DNA from 2 places in the Duganella sp. AC917 genome. Region 1 is predicted to be linked to the other one. Evidence: riboswitches for the same ligand, from Rfam matches in the RefSeq annotation. Region 1 holds a riboswitch; the other holds the start of a gene.
The links. Region 1 has a riboswitch for thiamine pyrophosphate ahead of thiC (phosphomethylpyrimidine synthase ThiC). Riboswitches for the same ligand answer to the same signal wherever they lie in the genome.

Region 1 (7,612 bases):
CAGCTTGGCGAACTGCTCGCGCATCTTGTCCAGCGTTGCCGAGAAGTTGGCCACGCGTTCCTTCTCCTGCGCTACCACTTCGGCCGGCGCGCGGGCGACGAAGCTTTCGTTCGACAGCTTGCCGTTGGCCTTGTTGATCTCGCCCTCGACGCGCGCGATCTCCTTGGACAAGCGCTCACGCTCGGCCTTGACGTCGATCTCCACCTTCAGCATCAACTTGGTGGTGCCAACGATCGATACGGCCGCCGGCGATTCCGGCAGGGCGTCGACGATCTGCACTTCCGACAGTTTGCCCAGCGACTGGATGTAAGGCGCATAACCTTCCATCGCCGCCTTGTCGGCCGCGTTGCCGGCTTCAACGATCAGCGGCACGCGCAACGACGGCGCCAGCTGCATTTCGCCGCGCAGGTTGCGGGTGGCGTCGGTCAGCGTCTTGAGTTGCTGCATCCACGCCTCGGCCGCCTCGTCGATGTTGGCGGTGTTGGCGATCGGGTAGGGCTGCGTCATGATGGACTGGCCACCGTCCGCCGTCGCTTTGCCGGCCAGCGGCGCAACCGCCTGCCACAGCGCCTCGGTGACGAACGGAATCACCGGATGCGCCAGGCGCAGCACCACTTCCAGCACGCGCAGCAGGGTGTGGCGGGTGGCGCGCTGCTGGCCTTCGGTGCCGGTTTGCACCTGCACCTTGGCCACTTCCAGATACCAGTCGCAGTACTCGTCCCAGACGAACTTGTAGATGGTCGAGGCGATATTGTCGAAGCGGTAGTCGGCAAAGCCCTTGGCCACGTCCAGCTCGGCCTTTTGCAGCAGCGAGATGATCCACTTGTCGGCGTTGGACAGGTCGGCAACGCTGGCGCTGCAATCCTTCTCTTCCGTGTTCATCAGCACGAAGCGGGTGGCGTTCCACAGCTTGTTGCAGAAGTTGCGGTAGCCTTCGGCGCGGCCGAGGTCGAAGTTGATGTTGCGGCCCAGCGAGGCGTACGACGCCATCGTGAAGCGCACCGCGTCGGTGCCGTAGGCGGCGATACCGTCGGGGAATTCCTTGCGCGTGGCCTTGGCGATCTTTTCGGCCGCCTTCGGATTCATCAGCCCCGTGGTGCGTTTTTCCACCAGCGCGTCGATGCCGATGCCGTCGATCAGGTCGATCGGGTCGAGCGTGTTGCCCTTCGATTTGGACATCTTCTGGCCCTGCGAGTCGCGCACCAGGCCGTGCACGTACACGGTCTCGAACGGCACCTTGCCGGTGAAGTGCAGGGTGAACATTACCATGCGCGCGACCCAGAAGAAGATGATGTCAAAGCCGGTCACCAGCACCGACGACGGCAGGAAGGCTTTCAGGTCCGGCGTTTCCTCGGGCCAGCCGAGGGTAGAGAACGGCACCAGCGCCGACGAGAACCACGTGTCGAGCACATCGTTGTCGCGGCGCAGCGGACCGCTGCTGCCGGCCGCCTGCTGCTTGATCTGCGCCTCGGCCTCGGTCTTGGCGACAAAGATGTTGCCGGCCTCGTCGTACCAGGCCGGGATCTGGTGGCCCCACCACAGCTGGCGCGAGATGCACCAGTCCTGGATGTTGTTGAGCCACTGGTTGTAAGTGGTGCTCCAGTTTTCCGGCACGAACTTGATGTCGCCGCTGGCGACCTTCTCCAGCGCGACCTCGGCGATCGATTTGCCCGGGAAAAAAGTGCCTTCCGGCGCCGGCTGGCTCATGGCCACAAACCACTGGTCGGTCAGCATCGGTTCGATGATGACGCCGGTGCGGTCGCCGCGCGGCACCATCAGCTTGTGCGGCTTGACCTGTTCGAGCAGGCCCTGCGTGTCGAGGTCGGCGACGATCTGCTTGCGCGCGACAAAGCGGTCCATGCCGCGATACGCCTCGGGCGCCTCGTCGTTGATCTTCGCTTCCAGGGTCATGATCGACAGCATCGGCAGCTTGTGGCGCTGGCCCACCGCGTAGTCGTTCAAGTCGTGCGCCGGCGTGATCTTGACGCAGCCGGTGCCGAAGGCCTTGTCGACGTATTCGTCGGCGATGATGGGGATTTCGCGGCCGACCAGCGGCAGCACCAGCATCTTGCCCACCAGCGCCTGATAGCGCTCGTCGGTCGGATCGACCGCCACGGCGACGTCGCCAAGCATGGTTTCAGGACGGGTGGTGGCCACCGTCAGCGAACCGCTGCCGTCGGCCAGCGGGTACTTGATGTACCACATCGAGCCGTCTTCCTCTTCGGACACCACTTCGAGGTCGGAGACGGCCGTGCCCAGCACCGGGTCCCAGTTGACCAGGCGCTTGCCGCGGTAGATCAGGCCCTGTTCGTGCAGGCGCACGAAGACGTCGGTGACGACCTTCGAACGCGTCTCGTCCATCGTGAAGTATTCGCGCTGCCAGTCCGGCGACGCGCCCAGCCGGCGCATCTGGCCGGTGATGGTGGAACCGGATTTCTCCTTCCACTCCCAGACCTTCTTGACGAACGCTTCGCGGCCGAGGTCGTGGCGCGAGATCTTTTGCGCGTCCAGCTGGCGCTCGACGACGATCTGCGTGGCGATGCCGGCGTGGTCGGTGCCGGGGATCCAGGCGGTGTTGTGGCCCAGCATGCGGTGGTAGCGGGTCAGGCCGTCCATGATGGTCTGGTTGAAGGCATGGCCCATGTGCAGGGTGCCGGTCACGTTCGGCGGCGGCAGCTGGATGCTGAACGACGGTTTGCCGGCGTCGAGGGTGGCGGTGTAGTAACCGCGCTGTTCCCACTCGGTGCGCCAGAATTGTTCAATGTCGGCAGGCTCGAAAGACTTGGCTAATTCCATGATTTGGCTGATGTATTGAAGTAAACGCGGTCGCGAAAACAGCCATTATAGATGACGCGACGGCGGACGCGGACGGCGCCGCCGCGGGCATGTCAAAAAATCACTCCTCGCCGGCCAGGCGCCAGGCGTTGCGGCCGGCCGCCTTGGCCCGGTACAGCGCGACGTCGGCGCGCTTGTAGAGCTCCTCGTGGGCGCCGGCCTGGCCCTCCTGCCCGTCCTTGCCCTCCTTGCCATCGTGGACGGCGGCGCCGACGCTGGCGCTGATGCACATCGTGGCCGCGCCGTGCGGCAGCGGCTGCGCCAGGTTCTCGAGGATGCGCTGGCACACCGGTTCGAGCGTGGCGCGCTCGGTGGTCTGGCCCAGCAGCACGGCAAACTCGTCGCCGCCCAGGCGGAACGGCCGGTCGGTTTCGCGCACGGCCGCCCGCAGGCGCGCGGCGGCGGCCACCAGCAGCGCGTCGCCGGCGTCGTGCCCGAGGGTGTCGTTGATCTGCTTGAAGTGGTCGAGGTCGATCAGCAGCAGGGTGAAACCGGGGCCGCCGCGCGCCGCCTGCGCCACCAGGTGGCGCAGCTCGTCGTTGAACAGGCGCCGGTTCGCCAGCCCGGTCAGCGGGTCGCCGTAGGCCAGCTGCTCGAGCTGCGACTGCGTCGCGCGCAGCTCGGCGGTGCGGGCGTCGACCATCGCCACCAGCTCGCGCTGGCGGCGCCGCAGCAGGGCCGTGCGCGCCTGCACCAGCGCGGCCAGCAGCGCCAGCGCCAGCACGCCGGCGCCGGCGCGCGCGAGCGGGCGCTGGTGCCACGCCGGCAGCACCCTGACCGGCACCTCGAGCGGCGCCGACCACTCGCCGTTGCGGTTCGAGCCGCGCAGCTGCAGCACGTAGTCGCCCGGCGGCAGGTTGGTGTAGCCGGCCCGGCGCGACGTGGCGTCGGCCTTGATCCAGTCCTGGTCGAAGCCGGCGAGCCGGTAGGCGTAGCGGTTGCGCTCGGGCGCCGAGTAGTCCAGCGCGGCGAACTCGAGCGAGAAGCCGCGCCCGCGCCCCTGCGGCGTGACCGTGATCGGCGCGGCCCGGGCGCCGGCGCCGCCGGCGCCGCCAGCGCCGCCATTGTAGCGGCCGACCGGCATTTCGCGGTCGTCGACCAGCAGGCGGGTGGCCACCACGGGCGGGCGGTAGTGCCACGGGCTCAGGCGCTCCGGGCGCAGCACCGTCACGCCCGACAGGCCGCCGAACACCAGCTCGTCGGCGCCCGTGCGCACGCCCGAGGCGGTCCAGTAGGTGGGCACGTGGACGCCGTCGGCCGCGCCGAAGGTGCGGATCGCGTAGCTGACCGGATCGATGCGCGCCAGATTGGCGTCGGTGCTGGCCCAGATGGCGCCGGCGGCGTCCGCGAGCAGCATGTTGGCGCCGCTGTCCTCGAGGCCGTTGGCGTTGCCGAGCCGCCGGAAGCGGCGCCGGCCGTCGGCGTCGGTGCGCTCGAGGATCACCACGCCGGTGCCGAACTGCGACAGCCACAGGCGCCCGCGGCGGTCCAGCAGCATCGACGACACATAGCCGGGCGCCATGCGATCGGCCTCGGCCAGCACCGTCGGCACCAGCTCGACGCCGCCGTCGTCGCCGACCCGCGCCAGGCCGACGCGGGTGCCGACCCAGATGCCGCCGACGGCCGGCAACAGGTAGGTCACGCGCGGGTCGCCCAGGCGCTGCTGTTCGTGGCGGCGCAGCACCCATCGCCCGTCGGCGGCGCCCGAGAACGCCCACAGGCCCTCGGTGCCGCCCAGCCACAGTACGTCGCCGACCAGCGCCAGCGCCCACACCGCCGCGTCAAGGCGGCGCTGCGGCATGGCCAGCCGGCGCACGTTGCCGCCATCGGCGTCGGCCTGGTACAGGCCCTGCTCGGTGCCGAGGTAGACGGTGCCGCCGCGCCCCAGGGTCATCGTCAGCACGCGGCCGGTCGGCAGCGCGCCCGGCGTGCCGGCCGGCGCCGGCGTCAGGTGGGCCATGACGCCTTGTTGCGGATCGACGATGTCGACGCCGCCGCCGACCACGCCTAGCCACAGCCGCCCGTCCGGGTGGGCCAGCATGCTGGGCACGCTCAATTTGTTGGCGCCGCCGCCGACGTTGCCGATGTTGCCGGTGGTCCGGATCGTCGTCACCGCGCGCGGCAGCGGATCGTGCTGGCTCAACGCGCCCATGGTGCCGACGAAAATGATGCCGCTGCGCTCGCGGAACAGCGCCATGACGTCGTTTTCGTACAGGCTGTCGGGGGTGTCGGGCTGGTGGCGGATGCGGCGCGTGGTCCCCAGCAGCGGATCGACCGCCACGATGCCGCCGTTGACGCCGTCCGTGCCCAGCCAGACCTCGCCCAGCGCCGCCTCGACGATGGCGGTGACGCGCTCGCGCGCCAGGGTCGGCGCCGGCCCGCCCTCGCGCACGGCGCGCGCGGCGGCGCTGCCCGGCTCGATGACGAAGGCGCCGTGGTTGCGGGTGCCGATCCAGATCCGGCCCGAGCTGTCCTGCAGCAGCGCGCTGATGTTGGCGCCGCCGTCGCGCCCTTCGAGCGGCACGTCCAGCGGCGCCGGCGCGCCCGGCGCCAGTTTCAATAAACCGTCCGGCGTGCCGATCCACAAGGCGCCGCCGCGCTCGCGCAGCAGCGCGCCGACCGCGCGCGCCGGCAAGGCGATGGCGCCCGGCGCGCCGCCGCGGATAACGACGTCGCGCGCGTCGATATGATCGAGGCCGCCGCCGGTGCCGACCCACACGCCGCCGGCGCCGTCGTCGGCCAGCGCGGTGACCTGGGCGTTGCCCAGGCCGGACGGGCCGTGCGCGAAGCGGCTGAAGGTTTCCTGCTCGGCGTTGTAGCGCGCCAGGCCGCCCGAGCTGGTGCCGGCCCACAGCCGGCCGGCGCTGTCGACGAGCAGGCTGGTGATGTAATTGTCGGGCAGGGCGTCGCTGCGCAGCGGGTCGGCGAAAAATTTGCGCGGGCGGTGGCCGTCCCAGCGCACCAGTCCGGTCTGGGTGCCGACCCACACGAAACCGCTGCGGTCCTGCGCGAAGCTGACGCCGGCGCCGGTGTCGGCGTACGGTTGGTGCTTGAACGCCGTGTGGGTCAGCGCGGCCCAGCGGTCCGGCTCGGCGGCGAGCGCGCGCGCCGGCGCCAGCAGCCAGCACAATATCAGCGCCGGCACCGCCGCCAGCGCCAGCCACCGCAGCCACGGCCCGCATCGACCCCGGCGCGCCGGCATGGCATGGTCAGGCGGCGCGACAATAGCGCAATGAAAGTTGCATTTTGGCATAAATCGACTATACATCAGCCGAACTCAACCACGGCCACCAGCGCCATCGGGAGGCGTCCGGGCGTCGGATTTTCGCCACGCGCCGGCTGGTGCGTTTTGTGGTTTGTTCGCCGATCTGGCCGTTTTTATCATGTTGGCTCTGTTATAATCGTCCCGCTGCCGCAAGGCGGCACACGCTAGGGGTCCTGCGCGTCGTCATGCAATGCATGCGATGCGCGGGTGAGAAATACCCTCCGAACCTGATCTGGATAATGCCAGCGAAGGGAAGCTTAGGACAACGCCGCAATCCCACGATGCCATCGATTCCATCGATTCCATCGATTTTTCGGGCGCGGCGCCGTCCAACCTCCTTTGCTGGCTCCTGTAGCCCACCAAGGAGCCAAATGAACGCCAATCCCAAATTCCTGTCCGCCACCGCCACCGTGGACGAGGCAGCGATCAAACCGCTACCCAATTCCCGCAAGATCTACGTGGAAGGCAGCCGGCCCGACATCCGCGTGCCGATGCGCGCTATCACGCAGTCCGACACGCCCGCGTCGTTCGGCTTCGAGGCCAATCCACCGGTCTACGTCTACGACACCTCCGGCCCCTACACCGATCCGGACGCCGTCATCGACATCCGCTCCGGCCTGGCCGCCACGCCGCGCCTGCCGTGGATACTGGAGCGCGGCGACACCGAGGAGCTCGACGGCCCGACCTCCGACTACGGCAAGGCGCGCCTGGCCGATCCGGCGCTGGCCGAACTGCGCTTCAACCTGCACCGCAAGCCGCGCCGCGCGCGCGCGGGCGCCAACGTCACGCAGATGCACTACGCGCGCCAGGGCATCGTCACGCCGGAGATGGAGTTCGTGGCGATCCGCGAAAACCTGCGCCGCAAGGAATACCTGGAAAACCTGAAGACCTCTGGCCCGATGGGCCAGCGCCTGGCCGATTTGATGGGCCGCCAGCATCCGGGCCAGTCGTTCGGCGCCAGCATCCCGAACGAGATCACGCCGCAATTCGTGCGCGAGGAAATCGCCCGCGGCCGCGCCATCATCCCGGCCAACATCAACCACCCCGAGATCGAGCCGATGATCATCGGCCGCAATTTCCTGGTCAAGATCAACGCCAACATCGGCAATTCGGCGGTCACCTCGTCGATCGGCGAGGAAGTCGAAAAAATGACGTGGGCGATCCGCTGGGGCGGCGACAACGTCATGGACCTGTCGACCGGCAAGCATATCCACGAAACGCGCGAGTGGATCATCCGTAACAGCCCGGTGCCGATCGGCACCGTGCCGATCTACCAGGCGCTTGAAAAGGTCAACGGCAAGGCCGAGGACCTGACCTGGGAGATCTTCCGCGACACGCTGATCGAGCAGGCCGAGCAGGGCGTCGACTACTTCACCATCCACGCCGGCGTGCTGCTGCGCTACGTGCCGATGACGGCCAAGCGCCTGACCGGCATCGTCTCGCGCGGCGGCTCGATCATGGCCAAGTGGTGCCTGGCGCACCACAAGGAGTCGTTCCTGTACACGCACTTCG
Region 2 (7,612 bases), 3.5 Mb from region 1:
GGCTGGAATACTACCGCATTCGCCAGATGATGATACGCGACGTGCGCCTGGTCTACGCGCCGCCCGACATGATCGGCAACTACGGCGGCGACGTCGATAACTACGAGTGGCCGCGCCATACCGGCGACTTCGCCTTCCTGCGCGCCTACGTGGGCAAGGACGGCCGCCCGGCCGATCCGTCGCCGGACAACGTGCCATATCAATCGAAGGACTTCCTGGTGCTGTCGGCCGAGGGGCTGAAGAACGGCGATCCGGTGCTGCTGGCCGGTTACCCGGGCCGCACCAGCCGCTATAAGCTGCCGTCGGAAATCCGCGCGGCGCGCGACGTCGGCTACCCGGCGCGTGTCGCCGAGATCCATGCCGATCTGGATGTCATCGCCGCCGCCACCAAGGGCAACCCGGCGGCGGAAGTGCGCTACGCCAGCGTCGCCAAGAGTCTGAACAACGTGATGAAGAAATCGCAGGGCCTGATGGACGGCTTCGCGCGCAAGGACATCGCCGCTGTCAAGGACGCGCAGGATGCCGAATTCCGTACCTGGTACGCCGCGCAGAAAGACGTGTCGAAAACGCTGCTGTCCGAGCTGGACGCGGTGATCGCGGCCGATATCGCGCTGGCCGACGAGGAATTCGGCTACAGCGTCGCCACCACCGGCGAACTGCTGAAAAGCGCCAATACGCTGTATCGCCTGGGGTTGGAAAGCGCAAAGCCGGACGCCGAACGCGAAACCGGATTCCAGCAACGCGACGCCGCCTTCATCAAGGCGCGGCTGAATCGCCTGGAGCAGTCGTATGTGGCCGAGGTGGATCAAGCGCGTTTCGTCGCGGCGCTGCGGCGTTACGCCAAGCTGCCGAAGTCGATGCACGTGGCGGGCCTGGACGCGATGCTGCCGGCGCCCGAGGCGGTGCCGGCGTTGTATGCGACGACTGGCCTTGGCGACACCGCCACGCGGCTGGCGTGGATCGGCAAGGATGCCGCCGCCGTCAAGGCGTCGGACGACCCGTTCATGCAACTGGCGTCAAAGCTGGACGACGCGGCGCAGTCGCTCAAGGAACGCCGCAAGGACTTGGACGGCAATCTGGAACGCGTGATCCCGCGCTACATGGAAGCCGTCATCGCGTGGAAGAAATCGCAGGGCAAGCCGGTGTATCCGGATGCGAATGGCACCTTGCGCGTGACCTATGGCACCGTGGCGCCGTATTCGCCGCGCGACGGCATCAGCAAGGGGCCGTTCACCACCGTTGAAGGCATCGTTGAAAAGCATACCGGCAAAGATCCGTTCATCGCGCCGCAAAAGGAGCTCGACGCCATCAAAGCCAAGCGCTATGGACGCTTCAAGGACGCCATCCTCGGCACCGTGCCGGTGGACTTTTTGAGCAGCGCCGACACCACCGGCGGCAACTCCGGCTCGGCGGTGATGAACCGCAGGGGCGAGCTGATTGGCCTGAATTTCGATTCGACCTATGAATCGATCACCAAGGACTGGTACTTCGACCCTGCCATCACCCGCGCTATCCATTTGGATATCCGGTATATGCTGTGGGTGATGAGCGAAGTCGATCATGCCGACAATCTGCTCAAAGAGATGACCATCAAATATCCGGCGAAGAAATAATGTACGAATTATCGGTTCTGTTGGGGTACCTGAATTTGCCGCTGCACCTGGTGGGATTCGCCACGACCCCATTGGAACTGGTGTCGTTCATGCTGTCGGTGGCCACGGTGTGGCTCAACATCCGCCAGAGCCATTGGGCCTGGCTGTTCGCGATCATTTCGTCGGCCACTTATGGCCTGGTGTTCTATGGCTCGCGGCTGTACGGCGACATGGGACTGCAACTGGTGTTTATCACCGTCTCGTTCTACGGCTGGTATCAGTGGCTGCACGGTGACGATCGCCACGAAAAGCTCGCGGTCACCGCGCTCGACGCGCGCGGCCGCTGGATCGCCGTGGCGGCATGGCTGGCCGCCTTTGTGTTGCTGGCGTGGTTTCTCAAGACGTACACCGATACCGACGTGCCGCGTTCCGATGGTTTCCTGACGGCCGGCAGCCTGGTCGGACAATTGCTGCTGTCGCGGAAGAAGGTCGAGAACTGGCATGTCTGGATCGTTGTCGATGTGCTGTATGTCGGACTTTATCTGCATAAGCACCTGATACTGACGGCGATTTTGTACGCGGTCTTCGTCGGCATGGCGGTGGTCGGCCTGCGCACCTGGCAGCAGTCGGCCGGCATCGGCAGCGGCAGCGGCGGTGACGGCAAAGGCGACGAGACCGGCGGCCGCAGGCTGGTACTGGAATGACATCGGCGGCGTTGCCACGGCGCGTGGCGATACTGGGCACGGCTTCCTCCGGCAAAACCACTTTGGCGGCCGCGCTGGCGCAGCGCTATCGGACTGTCTGGGTGCCGGAGTATCTGCGTGAATTCGTCGATGTGCAGGGACGGGTGCCGGTGGCGCAGGACCAGTTTCACATCGCCAGCACACAGCGTGAACGTGAGGACGCTGCGGCGCGGGACGCGTGCGGGTATCTGTTCTGCGACACCGCGCCGTTGATGACGGCGGTCTATAGCCGTCATTATTTCGGCGGTATTGACGACCAGCTGGCGCGGCTTGCCGATGGGCATAGTCGCGACTATGCGCTGACGTTGGTGACCGCGCCGGATATTCCGTGGGTTGCCGATGGCTTGCAGCGCGAGTGCGAAGAAGTCAGTGTGACCATCAACCGTCTGTTGATGGAGGAGCTGGCGTCACGCGCGATACCGTATGTGCTGGTGTCCGGCGATCTTGTACAGCGGTTGGCGCAGGTGGAGCGGTTGCTGGAGACGGCCCTGTAATCCGCCATCGCCGAACCGCCCCGCCAATCACGCGTTACAGGTCGAACTGCGCCGATACGCGGAACGTGCGCGACGCTCCCGGCATCAAATACCCGCCCAGATCCTGCGTCACATCGCGCCAGTAGAACTTGTCCAGCGCGTTGTTCACGCTGGCGCGCAAGATCGTCGAAACGCCTGCGATGCGCGTGGCATACGACGCTCCCAAATTCAGCACATGGTAGCTTGGCACGAACACCTGGTTCTCAGGATCGAAAGCCTTCTTGCCCGAGTACTGCCAGTTCGCGTTCAGCGCCAGACCTTCGATTTGCGGCACCGCATAGTCCGCATACACCGACGATTTGAAAGCGGCGACGTTGGTCACGCGCTTGCCGTCCAGGCTAGCCAGGCCTGTATCGCTTTGCCTGGTGTTCAGCGCCGTGGCAGACACGCCCACCGTCAGATCGCGCGTGGCGCGGCCGTTCAGCGCCATTTCCAGGCCACGGTTCTTCGCTTCGCCATTGCGAACGAAGAAATTCCCCGCATCGGTATATTCCAGTCCTTTGCGGATCTCGAACAGCGCGACGGTGGCGCTCAGGTCCGGACGGATATCGGCTTTGATACCGACTTCCACCTGCCTGGACTTGGACGGCGACAGCGCCTGGCCCTCGTTCCTGGTCTGCATAGGCGCAACGCCGCCAAGCTCCAGGCCCTGCGCGTAGGATGTATAGAGCGAGACGTTGGGACGCAGGCTGTAGACCAGCGCCACATTCGGCAGCCAGAATCCGGCGTCGGTGTTCGTATCCGGCAGCAGCACGCCATCGTCGTTGTACCCAACGTATTGGACACGTTTGACCTGCACGTAGCGCGCGCCGGCGTGCAGCTTGAGCTGCGCGTTCAGACTGACGATGTCCTGCGCGAACAGCGAGCGTTCGTTGCCATGGCGGCGCTCCGATACCGGGCCGCTACTGCCCGGCGCCGGCGCCACGACGACCGGGTGATAGATATTGCTGACGCCCGAGTAGTCGTACAGGTAGTCGCCCCATTTTTCGCTGTTTTTCTGGAACGACGCGCCGCCCGTGAACGCATGCGCCACCGCGCCGGTGGCGAAGCGGCCTTGTACCAGCGCCTGCACCGTCAGCGGCGATTTCTTCTCGCCCAGGCTGATGTAGTTATAGACGTCGTAGTCGCCGTTGCCGCAGTAGCCAGGATAGAAGTCCGGACCGCAGCCGTACGGGAAGGCGGTGTAGTCGTCGCGCTTGAAGTGGTGCTGGTTGGCGCTGACCGTGGTGCTCCAGTCGGACGAGAACTTGTATTCGAAGCGCGCGCCGATGTTGCTGGTGGTCGTTTCCACCGGACGGCTCCACGGTTGATCGTTGAGCATCGTGTCCGCATCAACCACCGGCAAGGTGGTGTTGTCCAGCAGCTGGAAGCCCGGCGCGGTCAGTTGGGACTTGCGCTGGTAGTCGGCGTCGATCTGCAGCAGCGCCTGTGGCGAGATGCGCCAGTCGAAGGCGGCGGAGACGAACTTGCGGTTGCCGTCCGCGCCCTTGATGTAGGAGCGCAGGCGCTCGCCGGCGACGTTGACGCGGTAGCCGAAACGATCATCCTCGAAACGCCCCCCGACATCGACGGCGCCGTACAAGGTGCCGCGCTCACGCGCTTCCAGCACGACGGTGCGCAGCGGCGTATCGGTCGGGCGCTTGGTGACGTAATTGATGATGCCGCCCGGCGCCGAGACCCCGGCCTCCAAGCCGGACAGGCCCTTGAGCACTTCCAGGCGTTCCTTGTTTTCCAGCGGGATCTGGGTGTCGCCGGGGATCGCCATGCCATCCTTGCGGTAGCTGGACGCGTTGTCGAGCTTGAAGCCACGGATAGAGAATTGCTCGGCGTAACCGACGGCGTTGTACGAGTCGCTCAGGCTGGCGTCGAACCTGGCGGCGTCGGTGGTCGAGCGGATTTGCAGGTCGAGCATCTGTTGTGCCGTCAGCACGCTGACCGAGGCCGGCGTTTCCAGCAGCGGGGCGTTGCCGAAGCCTGCGACCGAGGCGGTGTTGGCGCGCGTCTTGGTGGCGCTGACGATGACTTCCGGCATCGACTGCTCGGCGGCGGCGTCGGCTGCCCCGGCTGTCGAGTCGGCGGCAACGGCGGCGCCGGAAAATGCATGGAACACCGCCAGGGCGATGACGGAAACTGCGAATTTTGGTGTGGACATGTCTGCTCTCTACTTGTTCTCGGCTGGAAGCCGCGAGGAGAGCCATCAAAGGAGGGGAGAACTACTTTGCGCTTTCCTTCGCTGGCATTATCCAGATCAGGTACGAAGGGTATCTCTCACCCGGAACAATATGTCCAGGACCCCTAGCGAGCCGGAAGTGTATCACAGCTGTCGATACGCCTGCGCGTAAGTGTGCGCTCGCGTGCGGTGGCGTGCGACGCGTTTTGCGCCGCGCCGATAGACTGCTGATTTGCGCCGCACGGCGCCAATGAAGCAGTCACAGCATATGTGGAGGCGGCGGTATGTCCTGTTCGTCAGTGCATTTCGGCGCCACTTTGCTGGTTCGTGCTAGCGAAAGGAGTGGAATGAGGCAGTCGTATCATGAAGGAAGCTGGTTTGCGGTGCCGTTGCTCGACGGTGGCTACGGTTGGGGCCTGGTCGCGCGGCTATCGCCCGGCAGCAAAATCATGCTGGCCTATCTGTTTGGGCCCAAACTCGACAGGTTGCCGGCGATCGAAGAGCTTCTTACCCTGCAGCCGCAGGACGCCGTCAAGGTGCTGCGCGTGGGTGACATGGCGCTGGCCAGTGGTCACTGGCGCGTGCTTGGCGAAGCCCCGGACTGGAATCCGGCGCAGTGGCCAATGCCACAATTCCTGCGCCGCGCCGACGCCCTCAAGCGCGCCTGGCGCGTGACGTATTCCGACAACGATCCGAGTCGTTCCGAACGGGAAGAATCAGTGCCCTACGATACGCCGGGTCTGGAGGCCGACTCGCTGTACGGTTACGGTTCGACCGAATTGCTGCTCACCAAGTTGCTCGAATCGCGCGAGCATCCGATCAACCGGAGCAGCTGACGTTCCAGGCGACGTATTCGCCACGGTGCTTGCGTACGGCGACCGTGGCGACCGTGTCGCGGTCGCTTTCAAACACCAGGCCGAACATCAGCGGCGCCCCCGCCGTCGCGGCCGCCGGCTTCAGCGCGGCCAGCCGGAAGGTGAGGGCGCGTTGCCGTGCGCACTGGGAGTTGCCTGCGAACAGTAGCCGGGCGCGTATCAGCAGCTCGCGGTGCTGCCTCAGCAATGCCACCGCATCGGCCGGCGGCACGGCCTGATCCATCAATACCGTATATCTGGCCGCCTGGCATGGGATGTTGGGTTGCGCCAGCCATACGTACCATTGCGGCGCCTCGGCCGCGTCGGTCCAGCGCTCGCCCTTGGGCTTGGCCGCGTCGTAGATAAAGCTGGAGCGGATTTGCCGGCACAGATCCGGCGCCGACCGGCGTGGCGCGGAATCGACACGGGCGATCACGTTCCATGGCTTGCCGCGCTGGCGCTCGACCTCGAACGCGGGCGCGAACAACGGCGCCGCACCCCAGGGCCGCTGCGGTTGCGCCGCATTGCGAGCGCGGAAAAATTCATCGAACGAGTCGCGTTCCTCGGCGCTTGGCTCGCGCTGCTCGATGCGCTGTTCGATGCGTTGCTCGACACGCTGCTTTGGCGCCGCGCCGGCGCCGGTGGTCAGCGCTAGCAGCAGCGCCGGCACCATCGCGCCGGCAAAAAATCGTAGACCTATCGGGCTGCCCGGCATCAGACGGCCTTCATGGCGATCTGGATTTCCAGGCCGCCGCCTTCGCGGTTGCTCAGCGTGAGCTCGGCGCCGTGGCGCAGCAGCACGCGGTCGACGATGGCCAGTCCCAAGCCGGCGCCATTGGCCTGGCCGCGCGCGGCGTCGAGCCGTGTGAAGGGTTTGAGCAGTTGTTCGATCTGGTCGTCCGGCACACCGCAGCCATGGTCCGACACCTCGATGACGACGCGGCGGGACGCGCCCGAGCCCTTGACGGCGCACCGGATATCGATCGCGGTGACATCGGTGTCCGGTGTTTTGCCGTAGCGGCGGGCGTTTTCGACCAGGTTGTCGAACACCCGTTTCAGGTCCGTGCTGTTGCCCATCACATGGGCGTCGGCGGCGATGTCGGTGGTCACGCGCACGTCCTGCAAACGCTCGGCTTCGTGCGCGGTGTCGGCCAGCAGTTCGCTGATATCGACGTTGGTGAAGCTCGACGCCTCGGTCGGTTTGGCGTAATCGAGGAATTGGCCGATGATGGCGTCCATCTGGCCGATGTCGGACTGGATGCCTTCCCGCGCCTCGTTCGACAGATTGGCCATCTCCACCTCGAGCTGCATGCGCGCCAGCGGCGTGCGCAGGTCGTGCGAAATACCGGCCAGGATGACGGCGCGGTCGGATTCAACCTGCTGCAGCTGGTCGACCATCTGGTTGAAGCTGCGGTTGGCCTCCATAATTTCGGCCGGGCCGCTTTCCGGCAGCGGGTCCGGCCGCTTGCCCTGCGCGAAAGCGCGGGTAGCCTTGGTCAGGCGGCGCAGCGGCAGGTTGATCAGGCTGGAAATGAAGGCCGCGCCCAGCAGCGACACCACCGACACCACGCTGGCCCAGCCCAGCCACTGGATGCCGGTCAGGCCGCGTATGCGTTCACGTTCGAGCATCAGCCAGTATTGGTCGTCGTCGATGTGGAAGCTGACCCAGAAGCCCGAGACGCCATTCACCTTGGCCGAAAAGCGCGTGTCCGCACCCAGT

Region 2: another riboswitch for thiamine pyrophosphate. It lies ahead of ACZ0BA_RS02975 (TonB-dependent siderophore receptor); the one in region 1 lies ahead of thiC (phosphomethylpyrimidine synthase ThiC).

The regions. Positions count from the first base shown of each region.
Region 1 is NZ_OZ409848.1:4,202,209-4,209,820, reverse strand. Features, by position in the region: gene ACZ0BA_RS18255 (valine--tRNA ligase) at 1-2,796, opposite strand, end outside; gene ACZ0BA_RS18250 (diguanylate cyclase domain-containing protein) at 2,897-6,037, opposite strand; TPP riboswitch at 6,257-6,371, shown strand; gene thiC (phosphomethylpyrimidine synthase ThiC) at 6,472-7,612, shown strand, end outside.
Region 2 is NZ_OZ409848.1:670,916-678,527, forward strand. Features, by position in the region: gene ACZ0BA_RS02960 (S46 family peptidase) at 1-1,613, shown strand, start outside; gene pnuC (nicotinamide riboside transporter PnuC) at 1,613-2,296, shown strand; gene ACZ0BA_RS02970 (AAA family ATPase) at 2,293-2,829, shown strand; gene ACZ0BA_RS02975 (TonB-dependent siderophore receptor) at 2,864-5,020, opposite strand; TPP riboswitch at 5,077-5,175, opposite strand; gene ACZ0BA_RS02980 (Imm26 family immunity protein) at 5,386-5,874, shown strand; gene ACZ0BA_RS02985 (hypothetical protein) at 5,858-6,607, opposite strand; gene ACZ0BA_RS02990 (sensor histidine kinase) at 6,607-7,612, opposite strand, start outside.